2 regions of the Halioglobus sp. D3-4 genome follow, and region 2 is predicted to be linked to the other one. Evidence: predicted binding sites of a transcription regulator. Region 2 holds the regulator's gene; the other holds the start of a gene.
The links. Region 2 encodes LexA, which represses DNA repair genes until DNA is damaged. Its sites were predicted from a motif close to ACTGTNTNTANANACAGT; they were not measured.
Positions count from the first base shown of each region.

Region 1: the regulator LexA is predicted to act here: its motif matches at 1,565-1,582, upstream of AC0L6S_RS19740 (YebG family protein).

Region 1 is NZ_CM147907.1:4,469,377-4,472,899, forward strand. It holds gene AC0L6S_RS19735 (hypothetical protein) at 1-1,137, shown strand, start outside; gene AC0L6S_RS19740 (YebG family protein) at 1,237-1,515, opposite strand; gene AC0L6S_RS19745 (ferritin family protein) at 1,824-2,312, opposite strand; gene AC0L6S_RS19750 (DUF6435 family protein) at 2,524-2,709, opposite strand; gene AC0L6S_RS19755 (N(5)-(carboxyethyl)ornithine synthase) at 2,958-3,523, opposite strand, start outside.
Region 2 is NZ_CM147907.1:1,057,243-1,060,765, reverse strand. It holds gene AC0L6S_RS04530 (PQQ-dependent dehydrogenase, methanol/ethanol family) at 1-401, shown strand, start outside; gene AC0L6S_RS04525 (hypothetical protein) at 502-723, shown strand; gene lexA (transcriptional repressor LexA) at 905-1,507, shown strand; gene AC0L6S_RS04515 (hypothetical protein) at 1,512-1,766, opposite strand; gene AC0L6S_RS04510 (serine hydrolase domain-containing protein) at 2,068-3,174, shown strand; gene AC0L6S_RS04505 (SDR family NAD(P)-dependent oxidoreductase) at 3,219-3,523, shown strand, end outside.

The sequences.
Region 1 (3,523 bases), 1.7 Mb from region 2:
GCCAAAGATAACCGCGCCGTTCTTGTGCGCTCAGGCGGCGGTTCGCTGCGCCTCGTGACGACCATAGCCGCTGGTGATCAGGCCGTGAAAAAGACCATTGCAGTCGACGGTGTCCGGCCCTGGGGAGATCCCCCCGATGTCCTGCAAAATACAGGCGGCGTCTGGAAAATCATTCGCTCTACAGGCAGTACCGCGATCGATGGCACTATCAAGGAAGAGTTTCACCCCGAGGGTTTGGTGATCGTCCCTGAAAATGTCATTCCCGATGGCAAGTGGCACCAGTTTATGGATGGCTGTCGCTCACACGATGTGCATATCAACGATCTGAATACCTGCTTTGATGTTGGCCCCGACGATATCAGGGGGCGAATTATTCTGCAGAAGCATCGCTATATTGTTTACGAGCGCTGTTACCAAAGTCTCTGTGATGATCAGCGCGTTCCAGTCGTGTTTGAACAAGCTGTCGGCTCTGTATTACGCATGGCGTATGACTCTGTGAAATCCTGCGGTGGCGAATTTGTGTTGACAGAAGAACAGTGGTATTGCGAGGGCTACGGTTGGTGTGGGTTTTCCAATACGCGGCCAGACGAGAATGTGCCCGCGTCTGTCGGGCCTGTCCGATTGGTGGAAGAAGAATACTGTATCGACAGCGACGATGCGATTTGCCAACAAAACCAGGGTTACTGTGTAGCGCCGCCGCTCAATAAGCCGGTGCCCTCGCCGGTGAGCAGGGTTTCCATATACCGGTTTTACGACCCGGTTTTCATTAACCACATGCCCTCCAGGGATGCTAATGAACTGGGTCCGGAAAATGGTTATCTGTACGAAGGGCCTGCCTATCGCACATTTTCCCGTGCGTTTTCCACTGCGAAAGAGATTTTCCGCTGCCGCGCAGCAACAAACAAACTCGAATCCTTTATCAGTGCTGATGCGGGCTGTGAAGGGGAGGGGAATACCCTCGATGGCTCAATGGGGTTTGTCGCCAGCGCTGCAAGCCGCGCAGCGCCGCTGCCACTGTATCGCTGCTACAATCCGGCGCTGAATGACCATCTTTCGACGACCGATCTGTCCGAGTGCAATCACGGCAACGGTTATAGTGTAGAACTCGGTGGGCCGATAGGATACGTTCCCGAATAGCGCGCCCGGTTTGCATCCCTGGAGGCCCTTACTACACCTGCCTTTGCTGCAGCACTGTGATTCGCGAATCCGGACGCGGGTTAGTGGCGCTTACTGCCACTAGGCTTTTGCAGCCAGCGGCGTAATATTCGTGGCTTCCTGCGTGCTCTCACTGCCAATGTCCGACAGAAGTTCAGGCTTGCCTTTGCACGCGGCGATCAGGGTATCCTTGTTTCTGGATAACAGCAGGCCGATTTTTTCCGCATCCTGCTCACTGATGCCTTCGATCTGCTTTTCCAGAAACAGGCTGAAATGTTCAGCCAACTCCAGCATCTTGTCATGGGCATCGGCATTCTTTTTGGTATCAAACATTGCATCGTCTCGATCGCATTTCCACATTGCTACTACGGCCACAGCTCACCTCAAAGGTAGGTTGATGATGCCTTATACTGTATATGTGTACAGTTATAGTGGCAAGTGGTTTTTTGCGGGGAAGCTTCGCTGGCACGCGCTTTGTGATTTGATGCAGGGTAAGCTGCCAGTGTCGCATGCAGTAGAGCGCTAACCGCGCCATGAGTTGTCAGTGCTCACGCCACAAGCCGTAGCGCCGCCGCTTTAAGCGTTACGAGTTCTTCTGCGACTGAAAGTAATGAGAGGGTGTCCGTCGTCGCCGCAGGGTTAACCATGGGCAAATAGTCGGGTGTTGTTCAGCTCAAGAGGGCTACTACCTGGCCTACTCGTTCACCGTGGCGCGTTTCCTCGGTTCCATTTTGACGAAGAATTTTTGCCACCTGTGCGTTGGGTTCCGCATCCGCCCAAACCTGGTACTGCAGATCACCGTCTTTCTCCGACTGCTCAATAATGTTGAGTAATTCAGCATTGATGACACCACCTAAATCCATCGGTTGAACATAGGGATTCTCTGTGTCATTCGGGAGGTTGAACTCCCCGCCCAGTAATTCGATGGCTTTTAGCAAGCGGTGAGCATGGCCGCGCTCTTCCTGACCATTTCTTCGGAGTAAGTCCTTCGCCTCATCGTTGGTCACCGCATTGGCAGCAGCTTGGTAGAAAGCTTCACCCGCGACTTCTAACAGAGCCAATATTTTCAAGTCATCAATCGATAGCTGGTCACGTGTTCCTAGCAGGGAAAAGGCCTCTATTTGATCGGTGGGATATCCAGAAGGTATGCCTGACATAATATATTCTCCGGGGTTTGTCTCAGTTATTATCTTTCATCAGTGAAGGCGCTACATTAGCATGAACTATTCGGTACTTGGCGTCCTGTTATACCAAGTGAGGAATAGCCATGACGCAACTACGTACTGGTATGCTTTTTTGATCGCGCCCGGGAGTCCCAGTTGGGGATAGCGGTTGAGTTTCCCTCTCTTAGTACATGGTGCATTACAGCTACTGGTTGGCATCGTCAGTGCATTTTAGCCCTTCAATGTTCAACCTCAGCACTTCTGATTCCGCGGTGAGCTCTGAGTACAGGCGTATATTGCCGTCCCGCTGGGCCTGGAAGGCTTTGGTTAGCAAGGACTCATAGTCCCTCTGCAGTTGCTTCAGTGGGTTTTTTTTGAATAATCCAAACATTTTCTATCCTCGATAGCCAATTCATGACGCACTAGTGAATCAATACGCATGCGAGCGTCCAAAGGATCAAAGTATCCGGCGCTATTTGGTGCCAGGTTAAGAATTTCCCCGTCTTTGGATGTTCGTCGGAGCTCGCGGCCGCAGGGAAGTACCTCCAGCTGCGATCGAAGAGGTCTGTTCTGCTGAATCTGGACCGGTGGGCACAAGCTTCCGCTATGTCCCAGATGGTGTATTGGCACCAGTCGTGGCTATAAGGCTTCCTCCAAGCGCGGGGACTCAATGATGCAACTATGAGGATAACTGAGCTCACGATTCTGAAAGGACAGGATTGCAGGATTCTGAATAACGCCATTATCAATGTTGATAGCTCGCCGAATGGTTTCATTTTTCATCCAGCTATCACGCCCCTCCACCACCGTGGGTAAATGAACAATGAGTGCTGCGGAAATAGAGCGCGAAGCACTCTCCCAGAGGTAGCTGGGCGTGTGATCGACGCCGTAGTAGTCTGTTTTGTCATGCTTGAATATCGGATTTCTGAATGTCGTTGGCCTGGAAAAGAAAAACCCCATTCCCTCGTCACAGCTCACATCTATGATCAAGCTCCCGGGTTTCAGGCATGCGTTTTCTGATTCCGTGACAAAGTTGATGGGTTTATCTGTTTCTTGAAACGTGCCATTGACGATAATATCGGCTTCGGCAATCAAATCCACCAGAGGCCGCGTTCCTCCATCGTGCTCCACGACCATCATACGCGCCTCACCTTCTAGCCCCTCTCGTATTTTCACATAGTGGCAGTCGAGCACCTCTTCGCGCA
Region 2 (3,523 bases):
ATGTGAGCCGCGTGTTGACGTTCAAACTGGGAGGAAAAGCGGAACTGCCGCCGGTGTCGTGGAAACCGGTCGTGATGTTCAATCCCCCCGAGTCCACGGCCAGTGCAGAAACTGTCAAACTCGGGCACACCACCTATCAGGATGTCTGCATGGGCTGCCACGGCCTCAACGCCGTCTCCGGGCTACTTGTTCCGGATCTGCGCGGATCCGCCTTCCTGTGGGACGCCCAGGGCTGGGAGGCCGTGGTACGCGGCGGTCAGTTAAAAGACCGGGGCATGGCGTCATTCGCTGACAACCTTAGCACTGAGCAATCTGAGGCAATCCGCGCCTATGTCATTGAGCAGGCAAAACGCGGGCAGGTTCTGCGGCAACAGGCCGAAAAGGAGAACACAGTCGATTGACCGGTGATCTGAATCACTTGCCTGTATTCAGGCTCTGGTGGTAGGGTTGGTCGACGGGTCCAACAAAAAGCTGCTTGGTGAAAACATCCGGAGGCAGAAAATGGCTGGTGTGAAGCAACTGAATGTCGTCGTAGTCGTCATCATGGCGGTAATCACCGCTTTAAATATGGGCCTGGTACTTAATTTTTTCGCAGCCAGTGGCCAGGCGTTGGCAGCCGCATTCAATAGCCAGAGTATTTTCCTGCTGGCCGGAGCTGAACTCGCTTTAGTACTGCTCGCCTATATTATCTACAAACAGAAAACCGGCCCGGTAAAGCACTAACCCCTTCCCCTAGCAAGTTACCCAGACACTCAGGCCCAAGAGCGACCCTCTGGCGGATAACCTTGCGCATTGGCGCGCCAGATGCCAACCTGGCCGCTGAGTTTGCTCACACAGTCATTGCAATCGCATCTTTGCTGTATATAATCACAGTAACTGTACAAAATCACAGAGGATGCACGTGATGGAAAAGCTCACGCAGCGGCAACAGCAAGTACTCGACATTGTCCGCCAGCACATCGACGAGACGGGCTATCCTCCTACCCGTGCCGATATTGCACAAAAACTTGGCTTCAAATCGGCCAATGCCGCAGAGGAACACCTCAAGGCGCTAGCGCGCAAGGGCGCGATAGAAATGATAGCCGGAGCCTCGCGTGGCATACGACTACCAGAGAGTGCAGGCATACCCATCATCGGTCGCGTCGCAGCGGGCAACCCTATCCTGGCCGAAGCGCACATCGAGGAATACTGCGATCTCCCGGCGAACTTCTTCAAGCCGCATGCCGATTTTTTCCTCCGGGTTCAGGGCGACAGCATGATCGACGTGGGTATTTTCGATGACGACCTGCTGGCAGTACACAGCACGCCGGTGGCCAAAAATGGCGATATCGTGATCGCACGCATCGAAGACGAAGTCACCGTCAAACGCCTGCAGCATACGAACAAGAAACACCTGCTGCATTTACTGCCGGAAAATCCCGACTACCAGCCCATTGTTGTCGATTTACGTGAGAAGGCCTTCGCGATTGAAGGCCTTAGCGTAGGGGTACTGCGCAGAGGAGTATAACCGCCTAGTGGAGTACGCGTGGGGTCTCTTGTGCTTCGTCAGTCTCGCCGTCGCCCTCACCGCGTTCAGAAATTGCTGCTGCTGCCTGAATACCAGCCTGTATCATCGCCTTGGCGACCTCAAGGCTATTGTCCATTATGTAGATGCGCGCTTCGTCAGAGAAACTGACAGTAAGCAGGGGGTCTGAATCACTATCCGCACGCTGCAGGACGATTTCGCCATCGCCGCGATCAACAATTTCCAGCAAGGATGTACTCACTCAATTAGCCTCTATTCATTTAACACAGTGAGCAGTCTACCAGTTGCAGCGCGATGCGACCATTCGCAATCCGCGAACTGGGATATACGTCCTACGACTGGCTGACCGATTTGAACGTCTCCACCGCTCGCTCCCTACCTCGTATTAATGAGCCAAATTCACTTGATCTGGTAAATTGACCGCACTAGCATCTGTGTAGCGACCACGGTAGCGAATTGTGTGGTAGCAAAGCCTATATAGCTCAATTGAAGCTTGGGCCCGTGTATCTGTGAGAATTACACCCACTGGGCGGGGAGTCTAAATGAAATGTGTGGTCGCGCTATCCGCGCTGCTGGTCGCTATATGCTGGAATACCTCCGCTTTTGCGCTCAACGTCACAGAGGCAGTTAATCAGTTTGTTACTCCGATGCTTAGGCCTGGCAAAGCACCCGCATACGCGGGTGTCGCCGTTGGTGTCTATCACCGTGGAAACGTTTCTTTTTACAATTTTGGGGTGCGCAATGGTAGACGTGAACCCGTAGACGAACACACCCTATTTGAGATCGGCTCAGTGACCAAAACATTCACCGCGGCCCTGCTGGGTGAAGCAACAAACTCTGGCCGCATCGGGCTGGAATCAAGCATTGCCGATCATCTGCCTGAGGGCTTGACCCTGCAGCCAGCGGCGCAAAAAATCACTCCCTTACAGCTCGCCGATTTCACATCAGGTTTGCCCGATGACCCACCGGGACTACCTCGCGAAATCCGCCTGCGAGGCATTGATCACTACACGCTAGCAGACTTCTATCAGTTTCTCTCCGCCTGGTCGCCCAAGGAATCACTCCCTGCGCCATATCGCTACTCCAATACCGGGGTGGGTTTACTCGGCCTCATTCTCGCTGGCAGTATCGAGGGGTGGGAGCAACAAATCCGCGAACAGATCACTGGTCCATTGGGAATGACCGATACGGTTGTGGAACCTTCGCCGGGACAACGGGCCCGACTGGCCCAAGGCTATTGGAGGGGCGGAGAGCCAGCGCCGGTCTGGCCACTGTACGCCTGGGCAGCAGCGGGCGCGCTGCGCTCGACGACCTACGATCTGGTGAACTATCTTACAGCGCAATTAGGTCATGGCGATGCACCTCGCAGCCTGATAGCTGCGATGACACTTACCCATAAACCGATATACAGGATCGAGCCCGGAGAGCCTGACTTTCAGGCGTTGACCTGGCGAGTCAAAGAAACGGGACCTAACGGCGAGCAGATTGTCTTCAAGGGTGGCGCGACCGGTGGGTTCAAGTCTCTCATTGGTTTAAATCGCGAGAAGGACCTGGCCGTTGTCCTCCTGGCCAATTGGCACGCTGCTATGCCCGAAGCGGTTGTACTTAACATCATTGGTCACATTAATAACCAGCCAGAGGCAAGATAAGGTGCGCCCGTGCTGATGCGTTGTTACATCGAGAGGAAGAATGTATGAGCAAGGGACACACTGCATTGATTACCGGTGCATCAGCAGGACTGGGCGCGGAATTTGCGAGGCAACTCGCGGAGCAGGGATGCAACCTCTTACTGGTGGCGCGTAGACGCGAAAAACTGGAGCAACTGGCGGCCGCTATCGAGGCTGATAACGGCGTTACATGTTCTATCGCCACGGCCGATCTGGCCGATCCTGCGGCCCCGGCGGCATTGTATGAAACGACCCGGGTGATGGGCCTGCACATCGATTATCTGGTAAACAATGCCGGCAGCGCGGGCCCGAACCTACTGGAGGAGCGCAA